One region of the Senegalia sp. (in: firmicutes) genome, then DNA from elsewhere that is predicted to be linked to it. Evidence: riboswitches for the same ligand, from Rfam matches in the RefSeq annotation. Region 1 holds a riboswitch; the other holds the start of a gene.

Region 1 (6,352 bases):
CTTGTTTGTCTATTAATATAAGTCTCTTATTTGTAAATACAAATAAATCTCTAAAGATATTAAATGCTCTTTCAACATGCTCACCATTTGCAAATATATCTATTAATTCTTCTTCTATTTTTTCTATATTAACCTCTGATGCATTTCCTAATAAACTATCAAAAATACCCATATCGCCCACCTCTTATATTATATTTGTTATATTGATATTATAACAATATATATGCAAGATTGAAAGGACTCTTGATTATAATATGTCAAGTATATGTTTTTTAATATCGTTAAATTTATTTGTAGTGACTATATCTTTATGTCTTGGCTTTGGTAAATCTATTATTATCTCTTCTTTTACATTTGCTGGTCTTTCAGATAATATATATATTCTATCTGATAGAAATATTGCCTCTTCTACATCATGAGTAATAAAAAATATTGAAGCTTCTAATTTATCTAGTATATCTAAGAGCCACAATTGCATTTTAGATTTAGTTATAGCATCAAGCCCTCCAAAAGGCTCATCCAATAAAATTATATCTTCTGAAAACATATATGTGCGAAGGAGTGCTGCGCGTTGCTTCATACCCCCTGATAATTGATGAGGATATTTATATTCAAATCCATCTAATCCAAATATATGAAAGTAATCAGCTACCTTTTTACGTGCTTGTTTTTTATCCATTCCCTTTAATACTAAGGGAAGAGATACGTTATCAATTATTTTTTTCCAAGGCATAAGTAAATCTTTTTGATACATATAACTTACCCTGCCAGTTTTTGATGTATAATCTTCACCTTCTATATAAATATTGCCATCATCTGGTTTCATGAGTCCTGATATAATATTAAAAATAGTGCTTTTTCCACTACCACTTGGTCCGAGTATGGTTACAAATTCTTTTTCATTTAAATTTAATGTAATGTCATCTACAATTAATAAATCTTCAAATGATTTGGAAATATTATTTATTTCAACTTTATTTTTCTGGCAAGAAGTCATTTGTATACGCCTCTTTTACTTCAAGTTCACTTTCTATTAATTTCTTTTCATACATCCAATTAGCATAGTTGCTCCAGATATCTTCTTTCATTTCTCCCCATCTATCTACACCTTTTTTATATTCATCAGCTAAATATTTTTGGCTTTCTATTGCTATATTCTCATCTATTTCTGAATTGTCTTTTAATAGTTCCATTGCTGCTTCTTTTGGTTTTTCTATTGAAAATTCATATCCTTTTTCTGTAGCCTTTAGAAATTTCCTTGCAAGCTCTGGCTTATCTTCTAATAATTTTTCATTTGCAATTATAACTGGTGTATAGAAATTTAAATCTTTATCAAAATCTTGAAGTTTAATAAAATTCAAATCTATTCCTTTTTCTTTAGCTGCTACACCATCCCAACCATAAAAAATCCAAGTGAAATCTACATGATCCTTTACCGCAGTAAAAAAATCTAGACTACCTATATTCACCATTTCCACTTTAGAAAAATCAGATTCTTCCTTTTCCATAAGCCCCTTTATCATTGCTTCTTCCATAGGTGCACCCCAGCCACCATACTTTTTATCTTCAAAATCTTTTGGAGTTTCTATGTTTTTGTCTTTTGGCGATGCAAATCCAGAAGTATTGTTTTGTATTACAGCTGAAATAGCCTTTATAGGCAGAGGATTTTCTGAAGTTCTTGCATAAGTAACTTCTTCTTGATAACTAATTCCAAATTCCCCTTGTTCATTAGCTATTAAATTTGCAGCCCCACCTTCTGATGGTTGAATTATTTCAACATCCAAACCTTCTTCTTCATAATAGCCTTTATTCTTTGCTACATATAATCCTGTATGATTAGTATTTGGTACCCAATCTAAAATCACAGTTACTTTTTCTAACTCTTGATTCTTTTTATTGCTTGTCTCATCATTTGAACAAGCTACTATAATTGATGATACTAGTATTAATATTATAAATATAGAAATCACTTTTTTCATTTATTTTCACTCCATTTATTAATTTTTATTGACTTCTTCCCAAGGCATTAAATATTTTTGAAATAAATTAATAATTTTAAATAGTATCATGCTAAGAATAACTATTATTATTATAACTGCAAAAAACTTATCTAATGCAAATGAATGCCTTACTCTTATCATATATACTCCAAGCCCATCTTTTCCTCCTAGCCATTCTCCTATAACTGCTCCCATAATACTATATGTTGCAGCTATTCTAAGTCCAGAAAAAAAACTAACTAAGGATGCTGGAAACTTTACTTCTTTAAATATTTGAAATCTACTTGCTCCCATGGATTTTAACAAGTTTAGTAAATCCTTATCTACAGATTCAAGTCCATGAATTAAACTAACTAATATAGGGAAAAAACATACGAGAATTACTACCATTATTTTTGGCAGTTTTCCAAAACCAAACCATGCAGCAAATAGTGGTGCTAAAGCAATTATTGGTACAGTTTGAGATACTATTATTATTGGATAAATTGCTTCTTTTATTATTTTTATATTATCCATAATAATAGCTAAGATTATAGCAAGTATTATAGCTATTATAAACCCAAGTGCTGCTTCTTGAATTGTTGTAGATATATGTTTCCATATTTCTGGATGTATATTTGGAAACACCTTTATGATATCTGTAGGTGAAGGCAAAATATATTGCTTAACCACACCAATTTTAACTACTAATTCCCAAATAAATAATAAAAAGAAAAAGAAAACACTAGGTATTATCTTACTTTCTATATTTCCCCACCTTTTCATTCATTGTCACACCTTCTGCTTTATAATCTATTTTTACTACTGATAATACTCTAGAAGAACCTTCTCTTACACATATATTTTGAGCTTCTTTTACTATATCCATAAGATCATCAAATTCTCCTTCCATTGTAGTTCCCATAGGTCCTACTTGATATTTCACTCCTGAATTATCAATGTATTTTATAACTTCATCAACTACATCATATAATCTTTCATCCTCTACTCTTGGTAATACTTGAAGTTCTACATTTACTATTGGCACAAAACCATCTCCTTTAAATTGATTTATTAAATAAAATAAACCCCTCCATATATATGAAGGGGTAAATATCTAAGGTGCAAATATTATTCTCCCTTCGCTGGCATTATCCAGTGCAGGTCTAATGGGTCGAATTTTATTTCCTCTCAGCTAAATTAGCTCCCCAGATTTTTATTATATTTCAAATTAATTGTAATACATTAAATCTTAAATGTCAATTATATTAATTGAACTTATAATTATTGGGTAAATTAAATATATGAAAATTTAGGAGGTTTTTAAATGTCAAAAGATGTTAAAATCTACACTACTAGTACTTGTCCATTTTGCCTAAGGGCTAAAAGATTAATGGATAATAAAGGTGTAGAATATGAAGAAATAGAAATAAGCAATAATATGGAAAAATTAGAAGAGTTAAAGAAGGAAACCAATAGTAGTACTGTACCTCAAATTTTTGTAGATAATAAATTTATCGGTGGGTGTGATGAAATAGTAGCACTTCATAAAAAAGGTGAGTTTGATCAAGTTTTTGGTATAAAATAAAGGTGGCTATAATAGCCACCTTTATTTTATATCTTTTATTATTTTAGCTGGATTTCCTCCAACTACTTTATTAGCTTCCACACTCTTAGTTACAACACTACCACCAGCAATCACAACATTATCTCCAACTGTTACTCCAGGATATATAGTAGATCCTCCACCTATCCATACATTTTCACCTATTTTTATAGGGCGAGCAAACTCTAGCCCAGAATTTCTCTCTATAGGATCTGTTGGGTGAGTTGCAGTATATATTCCAACATTAGGTCCTATCATTACATTATCGCCAAATTCAACCTTACAGGAATCTAATATAACACAATTATGATTTACATAAAAATTCTTTCCTATGACAATATTATAGCCATAGTCACAAAAAAAATTAGGCTCAATATAAGAATCATTTTCTGTATCAAAAAGTCTTTTAAGAACTTCTTTTCTTTCATCTAATTGATAAGGTTTCATATCATTATATTTTTTACATAATATCTTTGCTCTCATTCGATCTTCAAATAATTCTTCATCTGTAGCATCATACATATCTCCAGCTATCATTTTTTCTTTTTCAGTCATGAGTACACCTCTATTTGTTTAATATATTTAAATACTTTTTAAGTTCTTCTTTATCCTCCCTACCAGAAATATAAAAAGTTATTTTACTTTCTTTTTGATCCTTTTTTTCTTTTATATTTAATATGTTTTTTAAATTTTTGATAGTACCATAGTTACCATCTATTATATCTATATCTTTTGGAAGTACTTCTTTAAAATATTCTTTATAATATGGAAAATGAGTACATCCAAGAACTACAGTTCCATATTCTTCTAAGTTAAACTTTTCAAATTGCTTTTTTAAATAGGGTAGTATTATATTTTTATCAAAAATAAAGCTTTCAGCATATTCTACTAATTTAGGTAGGGGCAATGGCTCTACTATATTCCAAGAATTTAATTTTGTCACTAGATCATTAAATTTTTTCTCTTGTAAAGTCAAGTTGGTTGCTGTAACTATAACTTTTCTATTATCTGAACTTTCTATTGCAGGCTTTAAGGCAGGTTCCATCCCTATTATTGGAAAATCATATCTCTCTCTTAAATCTTTTATGGCAATACTTGTAGCTGTATTACATGCTATTATAAGTGCATCAATATTTTTGTCATTTAAAAATTCTACAACTTTAAATATATATTTTTTCACATTTTCTTTTGGTTTTGTTCCATATGGAACATTAATTGTATCTGCATAATATATATATTCCATACCAGGTAACTGATTTAAAGCTTCCTTTAAGACAGTTATCCCTCCTACTCCTGAATCAAATATTCCAATCTTCATATTGTATCCTCCATAATGCTTTATTATAATATATTATAAAGTATTTCCATTATGAAGACAAATATAATTTAAATTTAAAATAAAAACATCAATGCTTTAAAGCATTGATGCCTTTTGTAACTTTTTAGGTTTATTTTTATTGTATTCTTCAAGTAAATCTGAAGTTATAATTCCTGATTCAAATATAGTTGGTAAACCACTACCAGGATGAGTACCTCCACCTACTAAATAACAGTTATCAAACTCCTCAAACTTATTATGTGGTCTAAAATATAACATTTGTTTTATATTGTGCCCTAAATTAAATACAGCACCTTCATGAACATTCATATCTTCTTCCCAATTCTTTGGTGTTATCATTCTTTGGGCTTCTATATGTTTTCTTAAATCAGGAAATCCGCCTTTTGTTTCTAATATATCTAATACCTTTTCTCTGAATTTATCTTTTTCACTATCCCAATCAATGTTAGATGTATTATTTGGTACAGGAACTAAAACATATATTGTAGATTTTCCTTGTGGAGCTACAGATTTGTCAGTTACTACTGCATTTTGAACATATATAGATGGATCTTCTGATAAGATTTTGCTATTTCCTATTTCATAAACATTATTTTTATAATCTTTTGAAAAAATTATATTATTATGTGATACATCATATACCTTGTCCACCCCTAAATAAAGCATATAGGTTGAACAAGAATAATCTTGTTTTTTAATTTTTTCTCTTGTATATTTTTTCTTGTATTTATCGTCAACTAAATTATTCATAGAATAGCCAAAATCAGCATTTATAATAGTATTATCGCTATAGCGTTTACTTCCATCAGAAAGCTCTATACCTATTACCTTTTCATCTTCAATTAATAAATTTTTAACTTCAGTATTTAAATGTAGTTTACCGCCCTCTTCTTTTATAACTCTTAACATAGCATTTGCAATTTCACCAAAACCACCCATAATATGATGTACCCCTGTTGCATGTTCAATATATGATATTATACTATATCCACCAGGACAATCCCAAGGTGACATTCCAAGATATTTAGCTTGAAAAGTAAATGCCATTTTAAGATCATCTTCATTGAAATATTTTCCAAGTACATCAAATAAATTTTTATTTAAACCTATATAAGGAATGGATCTTAAAGCTGGTTTTTTTAACATATCAGTAGGTTTTATATAACTTTCCTTTAATGCTTCAAATAATATATCATATTTTTTCTTTTCTTTTTTCATAAATACCTTATAACCTTCCACATTACCTGGAAACAATCTTTCTATTTCACTTATCATTTTATCTGGTTTTCTAGATGGATAAAATTCTCTACCATCACCATAAACTATTCTATATAATGGATCTACTTCCTTTATATCTATATAATCCTTTACTTTTCTTCCTGTTTTTTTAAAGACATCTTCTAATACATCCTTCATCATTAAAAATGT
Region 2 (6,352 bases), on a different contig from region 1:
ATAAAATCAGCCAAAGACATTTCAAAGTTTTTAGATGCACATATTTTAATTAAAGGAGGTCATCTTACTGATAGTGCTGATGATTTGCTTTTCTTTAAAGGAAATATAATGTGGTTTAATGAAAATAGAATTGATAACCCAAATACTCATGGTACTGGATGTACATTATCATCTGCAATTGCATGTAATTTAGGCAAAGGTTTAAACATAGAAGAAAGTGTAAGAGATGCTAAGAAATATATAACCCGTACATTACAGGCAGGACTTGATATAGGATCAGCTAGTGGACCTTTAAATCATTGTGTATAAGATAAAAACCTCAGTAATTATATATATAATTACTGAGGTTTTCCTTTTAACTTACTTCTTCATCTTCAATATGTCCTTTAATTATTAATCTATTTAATTCTTTTCTAGATAATTCTTGATATGATTTTCTAATTGATAGGTAAAATACTATACCAAGAGCTGCCCAAATAATGAGTGCTATCCTAGATGGCAATGATAAGTATGCTGGCATTCCTGGAACTATAAGAAGTAATATAAATCCTACAGATAATATAGCACCTAAAACTGTAGCTATCTTAAGTAAAATAGGCCCCTTTTCCTTTCTAAGAAATTTAAAGGCTGAAGTTGAAGTGTAAAAATATCCAGTAGCTGCACCAATAGATGCCATATCTACAACCCATGTTAAAACTTGCCTTCCAAACCAAGGGGTAATTAAAGCAATTAAAAGTACAAACTTCAGTGCATTTACAGGAGTGTGATACTTGGGATGAATCTTACCAAACCAGCTAGGAAGCGCCTTTGCCCTTGCCATGGATAAAAGTAATCTACTAGAAGCCATATAAAAGCCTATTATACCAGCAATAATAGCAGAAATAAGTGCAAGTCCAAGTAATAGTAATCCTACATTCCCTAAAAGGGATTCAATAGCATCACCTGTTATCCAAAAAGGTTCACTTTCCATAGCAGATTCCCATGGCAACACTAAAGCTGTAACTGTATTCATAGATATATACATGATTCCACCAAAAGTAATAGAAAAAATCATTATTTTCAAAGCTTTCTTAGGCTCAAAATCAAATTCTTCAGCTGCTTGAGGAACAGAATCAAAACCTACATACGCCCAAGGAGCAATAGCAACTATAGCAAGTATTCCTGATAAAGGTGGAATACCTTCAACAAAGAATGGCTTTAAATTTTCAATTGGATTATCAGTTCTTAAAAATCCTACAATAGTTAATATTAAAATAGCAAAAATTAAAATAAAGCTCATTATAGTCTGTAAAACACCAGAAACTTTCATACCTTTGATGCTTGTTATAGCAAATATAATTAAAGCAATAGATGCAAATAAAACCTCACCTAAATATACATCCCAGCCAGCAACTGAGTACATGAGTCCTCTTTGTAATAAACCAGGAAACATATATCTTCCTATCATGGCAAGAGCTGTAGCATTTAAAGGCACAATAGAAAGATAAGATAATCCTAAAAGCCAAGCACATACAAAGGCATGATTTCTACCAAATCCCTTAAAAGAAAAGGCAAATTCTCCACCGGCAACAGGAAACTTTTGCACCATATATCCATAACTTATAGCAATTATAGACATTATAATAGCACCTATACTCATACCTATAGCTGTACCTAATGGCCCTGCAGTTTTTAAAAATAAATTCCCCGGCATAACAAAAGTACCCCAACCTATGATACTACCAACTGCGAGTGAAAATACATTAATAGGACTTAAACTCTTTTCTAGTTTGACTTTTTTCTTTCTTTTCTTTTTTAAAATCTTAAACACCTCTTATATTATTTTTAATACTTATTTTTTATACTTACCCACAAATTTCCTAAAATAAATAAAAATTATCCCCAATATACATTTTATATTGGGGAGTAATTGTTTTAACTTATTTTTTAATGCTATAATCAACCTCTAAATTTGTTCCATTAGATACAGTATCTCCTACTGGACAAAATTCTTTCACCTTTTCCATCATCTCATTAATCTTTTCTTGCGATTCATTAGATTTTATGATGAATTTAGATTTAATATCTGCTAGTCCAGGCCTTATGCTAGTATCACCTTCAAATCCTCTTGTATCAAGTTTTCCTTCAAGTTCAATCTTTAAATCTTCAATTTCTACACCCATCTTTTCTGCAATCCCTCTAGTTATTATAGATTGACAAGATCCAAGCGCACAAAGAAGTGCCTCTACAGGATGCATTGCACTATTTGTACCTCCTGTTTTTTCAGGTTCATCTAAAATCATTTTAAATTCTCGAACACTTGATTCTACCTTTACTCCATCTAATAAATGTGATGTCGCCTTTGAAACTTCTATAGTCATATTTTATCTCCTTAATTTTTTATATTTTTTTCTTTACTAATTATGTCCAATTCAATAATCCTTTTATTCTTTTCATACTTACTTTATCATTTTCTAAAAATACATTTGGTATGCCTTTACCAAAAACCTTATATTATCTTCCCCAAAAATTTCAGATATATTTTCAAATATTTCTTTTTTCCTATTATTAACATCATAAGATAATATCTCATCTTTATATATCCATTTATCAGGTAGGCTTCTATCAAAATTTACAATAGAACATTTAGGAGAATCCTTACCTATTTCTTTTCTTCCAGCAAGTATGCTCCTATATATTAAATCATCTTTAGGCAAAGAATATCCCATGAAAATAATATGTTTAGCTTTTTGTATTGCTATTTTCATATCTCTTTCAATTTCCTGGATAAATGAAGGATGTCTTGCCTTAAAATTAGTAGGCATCTCTAAAAAAGTATGGTGGGTCTCAGTCATATGACCGCAGTGAGTACATTGAAGCGCATCTATCTTACCATAATCATGTTTTTCTTTTTCTTCAAAAGACCTATAACTATTATAAGCTAAAGAAGGAATAATTTGAGGAGGGAAAAGAGTCTTTGAAAATATATTCCATTCATCACCTAGATAAAAAGTCAATTTACCACAATTGGGACATTCTCTAAAACCATGGCATCCATGGGGAAAATAAAACTTACCAATTCTAAATGTTTCTCCAGTTAATTTTTCATTATAATTTAATCTTTGCACAGCAGTTTCATTCATAGGAAAAAAGTGACTTGGGCTATGTCCTTCTATTTCACGAATTGCCATGAAATATGCTAGATCAGTAAATAGTTTTATAGAAGAATCCTTATTTAATTTTCTATGGGCATTAAATAATATCCACAAAAATATTGGATCCCAATTCATACTAATAATAGCATAGCTAAATAAATAAAAATCTCTATCATATAAATTAATTTCCTCATTTATTTTACTCCTACCTTCATTTTGCATGATTTCCTCTAGCAAACATACAAATTGAAAATAATCATTTATTTCTTTTCTTTTATCCCTTAAAGCTAGCCTATATTCTATAGCATGAATTATAGATATAATCATATTTAAAGTATTCCTTGCTATAATTAATTGTTCAGGTCTTACATAAGTTTTTTCAGTATTAAATCCCTGACCTGTTTGTATATGTAAATCTATTAAATTATATAAATCAACTAGATTAAACTCACCATTTTTAATCCCTGGACATCTTTTCATTATCTCTTTTAGAATAAAGAAATTATATATTTTCTTAAGTTCAGAAATACGTTTCTTAGAAAATCCTAAATTTCTTTCAGCTTCTATATCACACTTTTCTTCATCTAATATTGTAATTAAACTTTCTAATTCATCCTTTATATTTTCTTCTACACTTGGAAATGCTCTATTTATTCTTATTTTTAAACTTTCACATGAATCTATATCTGAAAGAATATATATTATTTCTCCAATTTTAGAAGTCGAACTTAGTCCCAAGCTTGCTGTAGCTCCTGCACCCCAAAAAATTAAAGTCTCCGGCCAATAAGGTTTGAATTTATCTATATCTTTTTTTATCATCATAATATAGTATTATCCACAATACTAAAAAATTTAAACATAAATAATCCCCAATATACATTTTATATTGGGGATACATCTATAGTCCCAATATGAAGCTACATCTCAAGTAGTAGACCCAACCAAAACTATAAGAGAAGCCATACTAAAGAATATTTTAAATATTGAAGATTTGATAATTTTGTTTTTTTATTTATTATAGGTATTTTTTATACATATTAATTTGACAAACCGTTTAGCATCTGATATATTGTTCACAAGTTAATAATACAATTGTACTAGGGGAGCTGTATAGGACAGCTGAAAGTGAAACCCGTAAGTTTCTTACCCTTATACCTGATCTGGATAATACCAGCGTAGGAAAGTCAAATAATGCATAAAATGCAGACGCTTATTCCCTCCTAGTACAAAAATACAAGGAGGTTTTTTATGCGCACAAAGAAAATAGTTTTAAGTGGATTACTGATATCAATCGGTACACTTGCAAGCCACATAGTCGTTATTCCTGCTGGAGTCGCCAAGTGCTACCCACTGCAGCATGCAATTAATGTTATAAGTGCTATCCTACTGGGTCCATGTTATGCAGTTGCCAATGCTTTTCTAATTTCATTATTAAGAAACATGTTGGGAGTCGGTTCAATACTTGCATTTCCTGGAAGTATATTTGGTGCAATGTTTGCTGGAATTGCCTATACATATCTTGGAAAATCATATGCTGCAAGTATTGGTGAAGTAATTGGTACAGGTATAATTGGAAGTCTAGCTGCATTCCCGCTGTCAAAGTTTCTTTTAGGCTCTGAAATAGGTGTATTCTTCTTTATCCCACCATTTATTATTTCAAGTATTGGGGGATCAGTTATTGGCCTATTTATAGTCAAGTCATTAGGAAATCATAAAAAGGAGTGAAAAAATATGATGGAAGTATTAAATATTTTTAAGAATCATTATAAAAGGGGATTTGAAAATGAATAAATTTAGTGGATTTAGTCTTACTGCATTATGGTTTGGAGCTGCAATTTCAGTTGCTGAAATAATGACCGGAGGCTTGCTTGCTCCTTTAGGTTTTAAGTTAGGTTTATTTATAATTATAATTGGCCATGTTATTGGTGGTTTTATTATGGTTGCTGCTGGGAATATTGGATATGAAAAAAAGCTTGCAAGTATGGAAACAACTGAACTTACTTTTGGAAAATATGGCAAAAGCTTATTTTCATTTCTTAATGCAATTCAGCTGATAGGATGGACAGTAATTATGCTTATATCTGGTGGTGCTGCTACCTCTATATTAACTCAAAATATATTTTCCTTTGGAAATCCATCACTGTGGATTATAGTATTAGGTATATTTATAGGAATATGGCTATATGCAGGGAAGGGTTTATGGAAAGCAGGTAATATAGTTGTTGGATTATTAATGCTAATTATAACTATGATTCTAATTCGCCTTGGACTTACTACTGGAGATATTACATCTATGCCTAATCTCCATACTATGTCTATTGGTCTTGCACTAGAATTGACTATAGTAATGCCAATATCTTGGGTCCCTCTAGTAGCAGATTATACAAGAGATAGCAAGAGTAAATTAGCAGGAAATTTAGGGACCTTTGTAGGATATTTTATAGGAAGCTCCCTTATGTATTTTGTTGGTCTAATAGCAGCATTAGGTTTTCAAAGTACAGATATTGGATCAATATTATTAAATCAAGGCTATGGATTTTTTGGAGTAGCAATCATAATGCTATCCACAATATCAACCACATATCTAGATGCCTTTAGTGCAGGTTTATCTATTAAAAATCTTATACCTTCATTATCTGAAAAACATTTAGGTACAGGTGTTCTAGTAATTTCAGTTGTTATCGCACTTACATTTCCAATGACAGCCTACGAAAGCTTTCTTCTTTGGATAGGTGCTATGTTTGTACCTTTATTTGCCATATTAATTACAGATTACTACATACTTAAAAATCAATTTAAATCAGATATTCTCGCTCTTATGATTTGGATTTTAGGTGTATTTATATATAGGATAGTTGTAAATGTGGATTTATCAATAGGGACCACACTCCCCGTTATGATTATTGTTTCACTATTATACTACATTTCCTTAAAATGTAAGCTAAAAATTTCCCAATCCTCCACCATATAACAAATACTCTAGAGTTAAACCTATCTACTGATAAAAAACAGATGTATATTCATTAAATAAAACCAATAATATAATAAATTCAGCATGAGCTAACAATATAGTCTCTCTGCTGAATTTATTTATTTTTTAAGCAAGTTCTAGTGCTATTTCCATCATATTAGTAAAACTTTCTTGTCTTTCTTCTGGACTAGTTTCTTCATTTTTAACTAATGAATCAGAAACTGTAAGAATAGTAAGAGCATTTACA

What was found. A riboswitch is a leader RNA that binds a small molecule or an ion and turns the genes downstream of it on or off. The one in region 1 is predicted to bind thiamine pyrophosphate.
Region 2: linked by a shared signal. The riboswitch ahead of thiW (energy coupling factor transporter S component ThiW) and the one ahead of ACTHUW_RS00180 (MTH1187 family thiamine-binding protein) in region 1 are both predicted to bind thiamine pyrophosphate.

What each region holds. Positions count from the first base shown of each region.
Region 1 covers NZ_JBQCYD010000001.1:29,170-35,521, forward strand. The annotation lists gene ACTHUW_RS00160 (PH domain-containing protein) at 1-172, opposite strand, end outside; gene ACTHUW_RS00165 (ABC transporter ATP-binding protein) at 248-997, opposite strand; gene ACTHUW_RS00170 (ABC transporter substrate-binding protein) at 975-1,979, opposite strand; gene ACTHUW_RS00175 (ABC transporter permease) at 1,998-2,765, opposite strand; gene ACTHUW_RS00180 (MTH1187 family thiamine-binding protein) at 2,737-3,027, opposite strand; TPP riboswitch at 3,100-3,200, opposite strand; gene grxC (glutaredoxin 3) at 3,307-3,567, shown strand; gene ACTHUW_RS00190 (sugar O-acetyltransferase) at 3,589-4,140, opposite strand; gene murI (glutamate racemase) at 4,151-4,903, opposite strand; gene ACTHUW_RS00200 (phytoene desaturase family protein) at 5,000-6,352, opposite strand, start outside.
Region 2 covers NZ_JBQCYD010000019.1:12,379-18,730, forward strand. The annotation lists gene thiD (bifunctional hydroxymethylpyrimidine kinase/phosphomethylpyrimidine kinase) at 1-309, shown strand, start outside; gene ACTHUW_RS06790 (APC family permease) at 356-1,810, opposite strand; gene ACTHUW_RS06795 (OsmC family protein) at 1,920-2,360, opposite strand; gene ACTHUW_RS06800 (hypothetical protein) at 2,454-3,956, opposite strand; TPP riboswitch at 4,224-4,333, shown strand; gene thiW (energy coupling factor transporter S component ThiW) at 4,383-4,859, shown strand; gene cytX (putative hydroxymethylpyrimidine transporter CytX) at 4,918-6,105, shown strand; gene deoD (purine-nucleoside phosphorylase) at 6,232-6,352, opposite strand, start outside.